Regions from separate parts of the Geobacillus stearothermophilus ATCC 12980 genome, predicted to be linked through region 2. Evidence: riboswitches for the same ligand, from Rfam matches in the RefSeq annotation. Region 2 holds a riboswitch; each other region holds the start of a gene.

Region 1 (3,677 bases), 410 kb from region 2:
GCGGTACACTTCGGCAAAATTCCCGGTATAATACGGATCCGGCACATCGTCTTTTTCCCGATCCGGGACAAAATCAAGCAGCCGGGCGATCACCGCCGGCGAATTCGGCCCGGCGAGCCGGCGCAAATCGCTCAAATTGGCGGCGTCCATGGCGATGATGTAATCAAATTCCTCCAAGTCGCGGCGCCCGACTTGCCGGGCGCGGATGCCGGAATAGTCAATGTCGTTTTCACTCAAAATCCGCCTTGTCCCCTCATGCGGCGGCTCCCCGACATGCCAGCTGCCCGTTCCCGCTGAATCAACGACAATCTGTCCGTCAAGCCCCCGTTCGTTCACCAAATGACGGAATACCGCTTCCGCCATCGGCGAACGGCAAATGTTGCCGAGGCAAACAAACAACACTTTGACCATCGAAGCAGCCACTCCTTTCCATCCCGTTTTCTTGGCATTAGTTTTCCCTTTTCATCCAAGCGCTTGATAGCTGCTTTCTAGCAGCTCGTGCACATGCACCTATATTTTACCACCTAACGCTGGCGCGGACTATATTGCCTCTCCCCTTTTTCACCGCCGGTGTGGTACAATACATGATAACCTGCCACGAAAGGAGCGAAACCATGGATTTATCGAAACCGTCCGCAGAAAACGTCGAATATATCGTTGAACAACTGAAGAAAAAATTAAAAGTGCTCAATTTTGATGCGATTAAGCCGGCCCATTTTTCCGAGGCATGGTATGACGAACTGAAAGACATTTACGACATGGTCATGAAGCGTGAAACGTTCAGTTCAAGCGAAATACAGGCCATTGTTGAGGAGCTCGGAAGCCTGCGCAAGCGGTAATCCTCTCCTTCCGTCACCGGATGGAAGCATCGCGAAGCTGCCTATGTATATAAAAAAATTCCTATCGAAAAACTAGGATTGACATTAGCGCCAATTGTGTTAAAATTTAATCAATATAAATTACATACGCTTATCAAGAGCGGGGGAGGGACTGGCCCGATGAACTCCGGCAACCTGCCGCGTTTGGCAAGGTGCTAATTCCAGCAAAATGGGATCCATTTTGGAAGATAAGGCGTCCCTCGTTCTTCCGCTCTTTCCGAAATGGAAGGGGCGTTTTTATCGCCAGGCTGCCCGTTGCCGGATGAATATCCGACTAATTATGTTGATTTTCTTTGTTTTTTAAGGAGGGGGAAACGATGCTCACATATGACCAATGGGAAACGGCCGAAAAACCGTCTTTTCCGTCCGATGATGAAACGAAAGGGGCGTTGGCTGTCCTTGCTTGGGCGTACCGCGAATACGGCGATGACATTGTCTATGCGTGCAGTTTTGGCATTGAAGGGATTGTGCTCATTGATTTGATTTTCCAAGTCAAGCCGGATGCGGAAATCGTCTTTTTGGATACAGGGATGCATTTCCAAGAGACGTACGACACGATCGCGAACGTACAGGAAAAATACCCGTCGCTCCGCATCGTGATGAAACAGCCGCACTTGACGCTGGAGGAGCAGGCTGCACAGTTCGGCGATGAACTATGGAAACGCGATCCGAACAAATGCTGTGAGTTGCGCAAAGTCATTCCGCTGCGGGAAGTCTTGACCGGCGTCACCGCCTGGATTTCCGGCTTGCGCCGCGAACAGTCGCCGACGCGGCGCCATGTCGAGTACATCAATAAAGACGACAAATTCCGCTCCATTAAAGTGTGCCCGCTCATTCATTGGACGTGGAAAGACGTTTGGAATTACGTATATAAACAAGGTCTTCCGTACAACGTGCTCCATGACCGGGGCTACCCGAGCATCGGCTGCGCCCCTTGCACAGCGCCGGCATCGGATCCGAACGATTTGCGCTCCGGGCGCTGGGCCGGCCAGGGGAAAACGGAGTGCGGGCTCCATCTCACATAAGGGGAGAACAACGATATGCTCCTTGCCATTGCCTTTATTGTGTCCTTTTTCTTCGCCATGAACATCGGGGCGAGCGGCGCGGCCGCCTCGATGGGCGTCGCGTACGGGTCGGGCGCCATTCCGAAAAAGTCGATGGCCCTCCTTCTTTGCGGCATCGGCGTGTTTCTCGGCAGCCTTGGCGGCGGAGAAGTAGTGAAAACGATCGGGTCGGGCATTATTCCGTCTTCGATCCTCACCGTCAAAATCGTCGTCATCATTTTAACGGCGGCGGCCATTTCACTTTTTGCGGCGAACATCATGGGCATTCCGCTCTCGACGAGCGAGATCACCGTTGGATCAGTCGTCGGCGTTGGCATCGCCTATCAGGCGTTGTACTTTCATAAGCTGCTGTTTATCGTGTCGGTATGGATCGTGATCCCGATCGTCGCCTTTTCGTTTACGCTGGCTGTCGGCAAATGGTTTTTGACGCTCAAGCGAAAATATCCGCAGCTTGAACAAGGGCGCTGGCAAAAAACATTCATGGCCTTGCTCGTTGTCACGGGCTTTCTCGAGGCGTTTTCCGCCGGCATGAACAATGTGGCCAATGCCGTCGGGCCGCTCGTCGGCGCCGGGCTGATGGCGGTCGGGCCGGCAACTATCTTCGGCGGCTTGTTTGTCGCTGCCGGCGCCCTGTTGCTTGGGCATCGCGTGTTAGAAACAAACGGAAAGAAAATTACAAACTTCTCCCCGTTTGAAGGAATCGCCATTTCCGGCACGGGAGCCGTGCTCGTCATCATTTCGTCGCTGTTTGGTTTGCCTGTTCCGCTTACGCAGATTACGACATCGGCGATCATCGGCATCGGCACGGCGAAAAGCGGGATGTCGATTTGGCAAAAGCGGATTGTCGTGCAACTGTTGAAAGTGTGGTTTGTTTCGCCAATATTTTCCCTTGTCATTTCGTACAGCCTTGTGAAACTGTTGCTTGACAGCGATGTTTACACGGTGATTGCCATCTTCAGCGTCTGCCTGGCGACGCTTGGCGTCATCAGCTTAAAAAAAACAGTCGCCGAAGAAGAGCGTTCGCTTCATGAACATGGCGGCGGCATTTAATGAACATCTATCAATCTAGGAGGTTATGAACATGAGTTTGAGCATTCCGCATGGCGGCACATTGATCAACCGTTGGAATCCGGATTACCCAATCGATGAAGCAACGAAAACGATCGAGCTGTCCAAAGCCGAACTAAGCGACCTTGAGCTGATCGGCACAGGCGCCTACAGCCCGCTCACCGGGTTTTTAACGAAAGCCGATTACGATGCGGTCGTAGAAACGATGCGCCTCGCTGATGGCACTGTCTGGAGCATTCCGATCACGCTGGCGGTGACGGAAGAAAAAGCGAGTGAACTCACTGTCGGCGACAAAGCGAAACTCGTTTATGGCGGCGACGTCTACGGCGTCATTGAAATCGCCGATATTTACCGCCCGGATAAAACGAAAGAAGCCAAGCTCGTCTATAAAACCGATGAACTCGCTCACCCGGGCGTGCGCAAGCTGTTTGAAAAACCAGATGTGTACGTCGGCGGAGCGGTTACGCTCGTCAAACGGACCGACAAAGGCCAGTTTGCTCCGTTTTATTTCGATCCGGCCGAAACGCGGAAACGATTTGCCGAACTCGGCTGGAATACCGTCGTCGGCTTCCAAACACGCAACCCGGTTCACCGCGCCCATGAATACATTCAAAAATGCGCGCTTGAAATCGTGGACGGCTTGTTTTTAAACCCGCTCGTCGGCGAA
Region 2 (3,677 bases):
GGTCGGCTTTGACGGCCAAAAGCCGGTCAGCTTTCTAGAAGTGGACGGGGCGAAAGACATTGGCGTTGAAATCTACACGTTCTCGAAAACGTACAATATGGCCGGCTGGCGCGTGGCGTTCGCTGTCGGCAATGAGCGGATCATCCGTGCCATTGAGTTGTTGCAAGATCATTTGTACGTCAGCTTGTTCGGCGCCGTCCAAGAAGCGGCGGCAGCTGCGCTCCTCGGCCCGCAAGACTGCGTCGCGGAGCTCGTTGCCTTGTACGAGGCGCGCCGCAATACGTTTATTCATGCTTTGCGCGCGACGATCGGATGGGAAGCGCCGGCGCCGTCTGGATCATTTTTCGCCTGGCTTCCGTTGCCAAAAGGCGCATCATCCGCCGAATTTGCCGATCTGTTGCTTGAGCGGGCGCACGTCGCCGTCGCCCCAGGCATCGGTTTTGGAAAACACGGCGAAGGGTATGTGCGCGTTGGATTGTTGACCGATGAAGCGCGGCTTCGCGAAGCGGCGGAGCGGATCGGCCGGCTCGGATTGTTTTGAAAAAAAGAGCGGCAATGAACCGTTGACGGGACAACGTTGACCAGGCTATTTTAAAAAAATAATTGACAACGGCGGCAAAGGCTGTCATAATTCAAAGTAAATTTGCCAATCGTTTGACAAGTGCATAAACGAGCAGGCTTTCTTATCAAGAGCAGGCGGAGGGACGAGCCCAATGAAGCCCGGCAACCGGCTTGGCGCACGCTAAGCACGGTGCTAATTCTTGCAGCGGAAACGCTGGGAGATAAGAAGAGCGCCATGAATGAATGACGCCTCTTCTTAGGAAGGGGCTTTTTTATTTCGCCATATATTGAAAGAGGGATGGACGATGAGTGCAGTCATTGCGACGTATTTGCTTCATGATGAACACGATATTCGCCAAAAAGCGGAAGGAATCGCGCTCGGCTTGACAGTCGGCACATGGACCGACTTGCCGCAGCTAGAGCAAGACCAGCTTCGCAAGCATAAAGGGGAAGTCGTTGCGATCGAAGAGCTTGGCGAGAGCGAGCGGGTAAACGCCTATTTCGGCAAGCGGTTGAAGCGGGCAATCGTCAAAATCGCTTACCCGACCGTCAACTTCAGCGCCGATTTGCCAGCATTGTTGGTGACGACGTTCGGCAAGCTGTCGCTTGACGGGGAAGTGCGGTTGCTTGATTTGGAATTTCCGGAAGAATGGAAGCGGCAGTTTCCGGGGCCGCGCTTTGGCATCGCCGGCATTCGCGAAAAGGTCGGAGTGTACGACCGCCCGCTGTTGATGAGCATTTTCAAGGGCATCGTTGGCCGCGATTTGGCGTATTTGACATCAGAGTTGAAAAAGCAAGCGCTTGGCGGCGTTGACTTGGTCAAAGATGACGAAATTTTGTTTGACAGCGATCGTCTGCCATTTGCGAAGCGCATTACAGAAGGCAAAGCGGCGCTCGAAGAGGTGTACGAACAAACAGGCAAGCGGACGCTGTATGCCGTCAACTTGACCGGCAAAACGTTTGAACTGAAAGAAAAAGCGAAACGGGCGGCTGAGCTTGGCGCCGATGTGCTGTTGTTCAACGTGTTCGCCTATGGATTGGACGTCCTACAAGGGTTGCGGGAAGATGAAGAGATTTCCGTTCCGATCATGGCCCACCCGGCGTTCAGCGGCGCGATCACGCCGTCGGAGTTTTACGGCGTCGCCCCGTCGCTCTTGCTTGGAAAGCTTTTGCGGCTTGCCGGCGCCGACTTTGTTCTGTTCCCGTCGCCGTACGGCAGCGTCGCCTTGGAGCGCGAGCAGGCGCTTGGCATCGCCCGGGCGCTGACCGATGAACAAGAGCCGTTTGCCCGGGCGTTTCCAGTGCCATCGGCCGGCATCCATCCGGGCTTGGTGCCGCTCCTTGTCCGCGATTTTGGCCTTGACAGCGTCGTCAACGCCGGCGGCGGCATCCACGGCCACCCGGACGGGGCGATCGGCGGCGGAAAGGCGTTTCGCGCCGCCATCGACGCAGCGCTGGTCGGCCGTCCGCTTCGTGAAGCGGCGAAAGACAACGAGGCGCTGCAAAAGGCGATCGACCGCTGGGGCGCTATTGAGGTGGAAGCATGACGAAACAACTCGTTCTTTTTTGCGATTTTGACGGCACGATCACGGAAAACGACAACATCATCGCGATTATGAAACAGTTCGCCCCGCCGGAGTGGGAGGCACTAAAGGACGACATTCTCGCCCAGCGCATCTCCGTTCAGGAAGGCGTCGGAAAAATGTTTTCGCTTCTTCCGTCAGCGCTGAAAGGGGAGATTGTTGACTTTTTGCTTAGCACCGCCCGCTTGCGCGAAGGGTTCCGCGAGTTTGTCGCATGGACAAAAGAGCAAAGCATCCCGCTCTATATCGTGAGCGGCGGCATCGACTTTTTCGTCTATCCGCTGCTTGAAGGGCTCATTGAACCGGAGCGGATTTTTTGCAACGGCTCCGATTTCAGCGGTGAGACGATCCGCATCACATGGCCGCATGCATGTGACAGCCGGTGCCAAAACGGCTGCGGCTGCTGCAAGCCGTCGCTATTGCGCAGGCTTGCCCGCCCGGACGGGTATCACGTCGTCATCGGCGATTCGATCACCGACTTGGCGGTGGCCAGGCAAGCCGACTATGTGCTGGCGCGCGATTTTCTGCTTGAAAAATGTCAAGAGCTTGACCTGCCGCACGCGCCATTTGCGACGTTTTTTGACGTGATGGATGCGTTGCAGCGAATGGAGGTGATCGTATGAGCATCGTCGTGAAAAAGTGGAACGAGCTTGCGGAAGTGAAAGCCGAGCTCGCCGCCCGCGATTGGTTTTTCGCAACAAGCGGCAATTTGTCGATCAAAGTGACGGACGACCCGTTGACGTTTTTGGTGACAGCGAGCGGCAAGGATAAGCGGAAGCAAACGGATGAGGACTTCTTGCTCGTTGACGCTGCTGGCCGACCAGCGGAGAAAACACATTTAAAGCCATCAGCGGAGACGCTGCTGCATGTGGAAATTTACAACCGCACAAACGCCGGTTGCGTCTTGCACGTTCATACCGTGGACAACAATTTGATTTCTGAACTGTATGCGTCAAACGGGGAAGCAGTCTTTTCCGGCCAGGAAATCATCAAGGCGTTTGGCATTTGGGAAGAAAACGCCGCAGTGCGCATCCCGATCATTAACAATGACGCCGACATCCCGACGCTGGCTCGGGAGTTTGCGAACCATGTTCATGGCGACGCCGGCGCCGTGTTGATCCACAACCACGGCATTACCGTCTGGGGACGAACGGCGTTTGAAGCGAAAAAACATTTGGAAGCGTGGGAGTTTTTGTTCAGCTGGCAGGTGAAGCGGCTGCTTTTGCAACGGGCCGGCCTGCCGGTTGGTTAATATACATCTTTTAGAAGGGGGATTTTGACATGGCCGTCATCAAAGTGAGAAAAACAGGTGAAGTGATTACAGGAGAGGAGAATGTGCGCGCCTTTTTAAACAGCCAAGGCGTCCTGTACGAGCATTGGGACATTGCCAAACTGCCGGAGCATTTGCGCGACAAATACGTGCTCACCGATGAAGAGAAAAATGAAATTTTGGCGGCGTTCAAAGATGAAATTGAAGACTTGGCGGCGCGCCGCGGCTACAAAACATGGGATATCGTCGCTCTGTCCGATGCG
Region 3 (3,677 bases), 1.2 Mb from region 2:
GAACGAAAGTGGCCGCCACCGCCACTCCCGTCATATACAGCGTCTCGACCGTCGCCGCCCACATCGTCTCCCATTGGACGTTCGGCAGGAGGTTAGCGAGCATCGTGAATCACCTCCACCGCCACCTGCTGGCTTTGAATGTAGCCAAGCGCCCGGTCAATTTCATCCGCCGCCCCATTGATGTGCACAAACAGCACCCCATAAGCGCCTTGATGGGTTTGCGAAATTTTCCCTTGCAAAATATTCATATCGACGGCAAATTGCCGCACGACCTGGCTGATGAGCGGCTGGCCGGCCGCCGCGCCGACAAACGTCAGCTGCGCGATCAGCCCGCTCGGGTATTGGCCAAACAAATGGGAAATCGCCTCTTCCGTCTCTTCCGGCTCGACGAGCTGCTTGACGAACCGCTTCGTGATCGGCTGCTGCGGGTTGCGGAACACGTGCAACACGTCGCCTTGCTCAACGATTTTGCCGTTTTCCATCACGGCGACGCGGTCGCAAATTTTGCGGATGACGTGCATTTCATGGGTGATCAGCACGATCGTCAGCCCGAGCCGCTTGTTGATGTCAACGAGCAAGTCCAAAATCGCATCGGTCGTCTGCGGGTCCAACGCCGATGTCGCCTCGTCGCAAAGCAGCACTTTCGGGTTGTTGGCGAGCGCCCGGGCAATGCCGACACGCTGCTTTTGCCCGCCGCTCAACTGCGACGGATACGCCTCTTCCCGCCCCGTGAGCCCGACGAGCTCGATCAATTCATCGACCCGTTTTTGCCGCTCCGCTTTCGGAACACCCGCAATCTCGAGCGGAAACGCAATGTTTTCCCGCACTGTGCGCGACCAAAGCAAGTTGAAATGTTGGAAAATCATCCCGATCTCTTGACGCGCCTTGCGCAGCTCCCGCCCTTTGATGCGCCCCATGTCGCGGCCGGCGACGACCACCCGGCCGCCCGTCGGCTTCTCGAGCCCATTGAGCAAGCGGATGAGCGTACTTTTCCCCGCGCCGCTGTAGCCGATAATGCCGAAAATTTCCCCTTCGCGAATCTCAAGCGACACATTGTCGACGGCCGTGACTGAGCCGTTAGCCGCTTGATAGATCTTTGTCACATGTTCGAGTGTAATCATCGTTTCACCTTCCTCCCCAAGGCGGCGGAGCGCAAAAAGAAAACCTTTCTGCCCGCAGAGAACAGAAAGGTATTGTGCACCATTCCGTCTCTTATCTCTCAAAGCAGGCCGCTTTGTGTGAATTGGCACCTTTTCAGCGCACGCGCTGACGGTTGCCGGGCTTCATTGGGCACATCCCTCCACCTCTCTTGATAAGAGCGCAACAATCGCCTATTCGATTGACTACAACTGTGATTGTATCACCTTGTGTCGAACATTGTCAATAAAAATTTCACCCAACATGCCGATATGGCTTAGCCAAATGGAGGAGCGACTCAAGCAGCAACAGATGACGAAAGCTTCCCGATACATGCACTTCGCGCAGCCGGACGAGCTGCTGCAGCTTCAGCTCGCCGTCTAAAAGCGAGCAAAGTGCTTTTTTGGAGCCGTGCACCGTCAAGACGTTCCGTTCATCAGGTTCCCTTCCGGCAGTAAGCTCCTTGCCGAGCGCCACCATGGCGGTCTCTTCCTCGCTTTCAAAGCGAACATACAGCTGCTCATCCGGCAAAATCGGCAACAAATGGCGCAACGTTTGCATCCGTTCCATAAACTGTCCTACCAACTCGCACATTTCCATTGAGCATCCTCCCCCCATCTCCTTTGTCCTTTTATTTCCATGCCGAAGGGGGAGAATCCTTTACAAAAATCTCGACAGCCGCCGTGGCGAACCAACGCCGTTTTTGTCATTTCCCATGAAATGTGTCAAACGGCGTCAAAAAATGGCGGATCGTCAACGCGGCAAACGGGCGCGGATTGCTTCGTACAAATAAGGGACCGAATGGAACGCATACCATTTGCCGATGATCTCTCCGCCGGCGAAAAGAAGCAAGCACGGAACGCTTTCAATTTTCCACGCCGCCGCCTGCTCGGGGATGTAGTTGATGTCCGTTTCGCAAAACGGTATGTCCGGAAACAATTGTTCTAGGACAACAAGCATGCGCCTCGCCAACTGGCACGTGCCGCACAGTGGGGTATACAACGAAAGAGCGAGAAGCGGCTCCCCTTCCACCATTCGCTTAATATCGTTTCGACCGATTGTGTTCACTCGCCTCTTCCTCTCATGAACGATTCGATACGGACGTCAAAATGGGCGCGCAGCAGCACATGCGCCAAATGCCAGATCGGGGCGGCGGCCACTTCGCGATACGCCCGGTCAATGTAAATATGCCCTGCTTCCGGAAACACCCGGCGGAACTGCCGGCGCAATTTTTCCCCCGCCTCGTCGGCATCGGCGAGCACGTACACATCCCGCCCTTCGAGTTCATCGGCCAGCTCCTCAAGGCGCGCATCGCTGATCGTGCCGTTCGTGCAAATGATGACAACCGGCTCGTTCAGCACGGCCGCCACTTTTTCCTTATCTGACCGCCCTTCCACAATAATCACTTTTTCCACCTGTCGCATGTCCGACCCACCTAACGTGAATGAGGATACAATATTGTATGGCAACAGAAAAGCAACGGCCATCCGCCGTTGCCTCCTAACACCAGCCCGCCTCCCCGTCGCAGTCGACATATTTTTGATCCGGTTCAACGGTAGCGGTGACCCATTTTCAAATTTTCCCATTTGTTCGCTTTATCCGTTTTTCCACGCTACAGCCGCAGGAAGCGGAAGGCGGCCGATGAGCTCGCCTCCCTCGTACAGTTCGATCGTGCGGCCGTTCCATTTGCCGGTGACCCGGTCCGTGACATCCAGTTGCTTCGTTTGCAACACCATCACGAGCACCCCTTTTTCATCACATTCCGGTATGTATAGGGGGCCCGGTTCGAAGCGAACTTTGCAGGAACGTTTATCCTTCGTTGATCATCGCTTCGTATTGTTCGGCCGTCAACAAGTTGTCCACTTCACTTAAGTCTTTCGGCTCAATAACGATCATCCATGCTTTTTCATACGGTGATTCGTTCACATATTCCGGATTGTCGTTCAACGCTTCGTTCACTTCGACGACCGTGCCGCTGATCGGCGCATACAATTCCGAGACGGTTTTCACCGACTCAACGCTGCCGAACGGCTCGTTCGCTGTCAGTTCCGCGCCGACTTCCGGCAGCTCGACAAACACGATGTCGCCCAGCTCCGATTGGGCGAAATCGGTGATGCCGATGCGCACTTTATCCCCTTCGACGCGCACCCACTCATGCTCTTTCGAATAACGGAGTTCTTTCGGCGTGTTCATTAAATCCCTCCAGTGCGGCAAGTTGTGTTCTTTTTCATCATAACCGATTTTTCGCCAAAACTCACTGAATTCATTTCATTTCGGCCAAATTTTTTATGTTTCCGTCGAAACGCGCCCGGCAAAACACGATTCGTAGTCTTGTTCGCGGAATCCGACCACGACCCGCTCGCCGTCCGTTAAAATCGGCCGCTTGACGAGCATGCCGTCCGAGGCGAGCCACGTGAGCATCTCGTCTTCCGAGGCGCCATCGAGCTTGTCTTTCAATCCGAGTTCGCGGTATTTCATGCCGCTTGTATTGAAAAATTTTTTGAGCGGCAGCCCGCTTTTTCGATGCAAGTCGGCGAGCT
Region 4 (3,677 bases), 1.4 Mb from region 2:
ACCACTCCATCGGCGGCAAGGCGTCTTTGTATTGCGCGAACCATTTCTCCAGCCGCGGCACCCGCTCGCTCGCTTCGACATGTTTATGCACTTGCAAGTCGCAATAATATCCGGCCAATTCATGCAAAAATGGGGCGATCGTCTCATAATGGCGCACCGTCTCGAGCACCTCTTGGCACGTGCGGACAAGCGCCGGCAAATAGCCGCCGTCTTCCTGTTCGCGGCGATGTCGGTAATAGTTCGACGGCTCGGCGCCGATTGTCAACGCGTCCGGCATCGAATCGTGCAAGGCGCGAAAGTCGAGCGGATCGAGCGAGGTGCTGCGGTCGCACAAATTATCCAAATAATCGCTGATCGTCTGGTAAGCCACGATAAAGCGGATGCAATCCTCCATGTTTTCTCCGGCCAAAAGCGCCAAAATGGAGCCGCCTTCGCAATGGAACGTTTTCGACGCGATGCTCGCCAAGGCCTGGCGCCGAAGCTCCGGGTCGGGAATGCGCTCGGCCTGGCGCCGCCAATAGGCAAGCTCGCGGTGGACAAGCGGAAGCACGTCACGATACACCATTTTCATCAAGGCGATGGGGTTTTTCGGAATGTTCAATCGGTTCACCTCAGGTGCAAACACCATGGTCTCGTCTCCTAGCATTTCCATCTTATCGGCAACCAAAATTGTTTCGCGTCTGAACAGCTTGCGATCTCGTCTTCCAGTATTGCCATCAATGCGGCCGGGGCAAATCATAAAAGGGTTGGCGACGGAATGAAAAAGCCGCTCAACAACGGTTCTTCTCACGTTGAGAAGCTTTGTGAAATCGGATCTTCTTCCCCGATCCCAACCACTCATCGGGCGAAACGAAACGTTTTTCACCAATCCCGATTAGGCGCGCTCGCTTTCGTTGGCGATTTGGACGCAGCGTTGTACAATACATGGTGAACGATCGATTTTGCAACAGAAAGGAACGAACGCCCATGATTTACCCATACAAAGGCAAAACGCCGCAAATTGCCGCCTCCGCCTTTATCGCCGACTATGTGACGATCACCGGCGATGTCGTGATCGGCGAAGAGACAAGCATTTGGTTCAATACCGTCATTCGCGGCGATGTGGCACCAACGGTGATTGGCAACCGGGTCAATATTCAAGATAACTCAATTTTGCATCAAAGTCCAAACAATCCGCTTATCATTGAGGACGGGGTGACGGTCGGCCATCAAGTCATTTTGCACAGCGCCATCGTTCGCAAAAACGCGCTCATCGGCATGGGCTCAATCATTTTGGACCGCGCGGAAATCGGGGAAGGCGCGTTTATCGGCGCCGGCAGTTTAGTGCCGCCGGGCAAAAAAATTCCACCCAACACGCTCGCCCTCGGCCGACCGGCGAAAGTCGTCCGCGAACTGACGGAAGACGATATCCGCGAAATGGAGCGCATCCGCCGCGAATATGTCGAGAAAGGGCAGTATTACAAAGCGCTGCAGCAACAGCGGACATCGTGCGCCGACAAAAAAGAGCTACCGTGATCAGGCAGCTCTTTTTCTTTCATCACTTGTCCGCCAGCGCCAGCGCTTGTTCTCTCAGCGTCGTCGCTTTATCAGTGCGCTCCCACGGCAAGTCGATGTCCGTACGCCCAAAATGGCCGTAAGCAGCCGTCTGTTTGTAAATCGGGCGGCGCAGGTCAAGCATTTTGATGATGCCCGCCGGGCGGAGATCGAAGTTGCTGCGCACGACCTCAATCAAAATGTCTTCCGACACTTTGCCGGTGCCGAACGTATCAATGGAAATCGATACCGGACGGGCGACGCCGATCGCGTAGGCGAGCTGCACTTCGCATTTGTCGGCCAGTCCTGCCGCGACGATGTTTTTCGCGACATAGCGGGCCGCATACGCTGCCGAGCGGTCGACTTTCGTCGGATCTTTGCCCGAGAACGCGCCACCGCCGTGGCGGGCGTAGCCGCCGTACGTATCGACGATGATTTTGCGCCCCGTCAACCCAGCATCCCCTTGCGGACCGCCGATGACAAACCGTCCTGTCGGGTTGATGAAATAGTTCGTGTTCTCATCAAGCAGCTCCGCGGGCACGACCGGCTTGATGACCTGCTCTTTAATGTCGCGCTCGATTTGCTCTTGCGTAATTTCCGGATGGTGCTGCGCGGAAACGACGATCGTATCGACGCGCACCGGTTTGCCGTTTTCATCGTATTCGATCGTCACTTGCGTTTTCCCGTCCGGCCGCAAGTACGGCAAGACGTCCGTTTTACGCACTTCCGCCAATCGGCGCGCCAAGCGGTGCGCAAGCGAAATCGGCAGCGGCATCAATTCTTCCGTCTCATTGCAGGCGAACCCAAACATCAATCCTTGGTCGCCGGCGCCGATCGCTTCAATTTCCTCATCAGTCATCTGACCTTCGCGCGCCTCGAGCGCCCGATCCACCCCCATCGCAATGTCCGGCGATTGTTCGTCAATCGACGTCAGCACCGCGCACGTATCAGCGTCAAATCCGTATTTGGCGCGCGTGTAGCCGATCTCCCGGATCGTATCGCGGACGATGCGCGGAATGTCCACGTATGTTGATGTCGTGATTTCCCCGCTCACGAGCACCAGCCCGGTCGTGACGCTCGTTTCGCAGGCGACGCGGGCGTTTGGATCTTTTTCCAAAATCGCATCCAAAATGGCGTCAGAAATTTGGTCGCAAATTTTATCCGGATGTCCTTCCGTCACAGACTCTGAAGTAAACAAGCGGCGTTTGGCTGACATTCGGTTTGTTTCCTCCTCTTGGCATGATGTGGCGACACGGAACTCATTTCCCTTTTTCCCTTCGCAATATAAAAAACCTTTCCTGTAACGGCTGAGGAAAGGTCATGGCAATCGTATTGCTTCCTTTCACTCTTATCGTTCAAGGACTGCGCCTTGCCACAGGTTAGCACCATTTCACACATGTCCAGTTGTGACGGTTGCTGGGCTTCATCGGGCCTGTCCCTCCACCGGCTCGGGATAAGAGTATCCGTTCAATGACTTATCTTATCGCAACGGAATCGGCAAAGTCAACTATCAAAATTCATTTTTTATCATTTCCAGCCGCGAAAATTCTTTCCTCAAGGAAATCGACACATTGGGCAAAATAAAGTTTGAAAAACCCACACAATTAGTATGGACTATTAATAAAAATGTGTTATACTATTTTCAAGAGTGATTACAAAAAGAAGGCGGGTTTTGAATATGGGGATCGCAAACATGACGAATAAGCTTGATTTATTGCTACAAAAACCGTACGTACATCACCAATTGTCCGTCGCCGAGCTCGTCGAGAAAGTCCTGCAACGGAACGAAGGACGGCTGACCCACACCGGAGCCGTCGCGGTGACAACCGGCAAGTACACAGGGCGGTCGCCGAAAGACAAATACATCGTCGAAGAACCGTCAACGAAGCAAACGATCGACTGGGGCGCGGTCAACCAGCCGATGTCTCCGGAGACGTTTGATAAACTGTACGACAAAGTGCTCGATTATTTAATGAAACAAGATGAACTGTTCGTCTTTAAAGGCTTTGCCGGCGCCGATCCGAAATACCGGCTGCCGATTCAAGTCGTCAACGAATTCGCCTGGCACAACTTGTTCGTCCATCAGCTGTTCATCCGCCCGAGCGCCGAGGAGCTCGCCGCGCACGAGCCGCAATTCACCGTCA

Evidence for each region. A riboswitch is a leader RNA that binds a small molecule or an ion and turns the genes downstream of it on or off. The one in region 2 is predicted to bind S-adenosylmethionine.
Region 1: it holds a riboswitch for S-adenosylmethionine, as region 2 does, so the genes downstream of both, QSJ10_RS02020 (phosphoadenylyl-sulfate reductase) here and mtnW (2,3-diketo-5-methylthiopentyl-1-phosphate enolase) in region 2, are expected to answer to the same signal.
Region 3: it holds a riboswitch for S-adenosylmethionine, as region 2 does, so the genes downstream of both, QSJ10_RS13190 (methionine ABC transporter ATP-binding protein) here and mtnW (2,3-diketo-5-methylthiopentyl-1-phosphate enolase) in region 2, are expected to answer to the same signal.
Region 4: it holds a riboswitch for S-adenosylmethionine, as region 2 does, so the genes downstream of both, metK (methionine adenosyltransferase) here and mtnW (2,3-diketo-5-methylthiopentyl-1-phosphate enolase) in region 2, are expected to answer to the same signal.

What each region holds. Positions count from the first base shown of each region.
Region 1 is NZ_CP128494.1:379,464-383,140, reverse strand. It holds gene QSJ10_RS02030 (low molecular weight protein-tyrosine-phosphatase) at 1-411, opposite strand, end outside; gene QSJ10_RS02025 (DUF1128 domain-containing protein) at 615-839, shown strand; SAM riboswitch class I at 967-1,073, shown strand; gene QSJ10_RS02020 (phosphoadenylyl-sulfate reductase) at 1,196-1,903, shown strand; gene cysP (sulfate permease) at 1,919-2,992, shown strand; gene sat (sulfate adenylyltransferase) at 3,024-3,677, shown strand, end outside.
Region 2 is NZ_CP128494.1:784,915-788,591, forward strand. It holds gene QSJ10_RS04265 (pyridoxal phosphate-dependent aminotransferase) at 1-541, shown strand, start outside; SAM riboswitch class I at 681-789, shown strand; gene mtnW (2,3-diketo-5-methylthiopentyl-1-phosphate enolase) at 867-2,108, shown strand; gene mtnX (2-hydroxy-3-keto-5-methylthiopentenyl-1-phosphate phosphatase) at 2,105-2,767, shown strand; gene QSJ10_RS04280 (methylthioribulose 1-phosphate dehydratase) at 2,764-3,396, shown strand; gene QSJ10_RS04285 (1,2-dihydroxy-3-keto-5-methylthiopentene dioxygenase) at 3,426-3,677, shown strand, end outside.
Region 3 is NZ_CP128494.1:2,417,429-2,421,105, forward strand. It holds gene QSJ10_RS13185 (methionine ABC transporter permease) at 1-103, opposite strand, end outside; gene QSJ10_RS13190 (methionine ABC transporter ATP-binding protein) at 93-1,121, opposite strand; SAM riboswitch class I at 1,210-1,319, opposite strand; gene QSJ10_RS13195 (hypothetical protein) at 1,393-1,737, opposite strand; gene QSJ10_RS13200 (thioredoxin family protein) at 1,891-2,205, opposite strand; gene QSJ10_RS13205 (ribonuclease M5) at 2,202-2,561, opposite strand; gene QSJ10_RS13210 (DUF2553 family protein) at 2,733-2,873, opposite strand; gene gcvH (glycine cleavage system protein GcvH) at 2,947-3,330, opposite strand; gene QSJ10_RS13220 (arsenate reductase family protein) at 3,424-3,677, opposite strand, start outside.
Region 4 is NZ_CP128494.1:2,246,356-2,250,032, forward strand. It holds gene QSJ10_RS12125 (tetraprenyl-beta-curcumene synthase family protein) at 1-628, opposite strand, end outside; gene QSJ10_RS12130 (gamma carbonic anhydrase) at 967-1,515, shown strand; gene metK (methionine adenosyltransferase) at 1,538-2,749, opposite strand; SAM riboswitch class I at 2,879-2,993, opposite strand; gene pckA (phosphoenolpyruvate carboxykinase (ATP)) at 3,212-3,677, shown strand, end outside.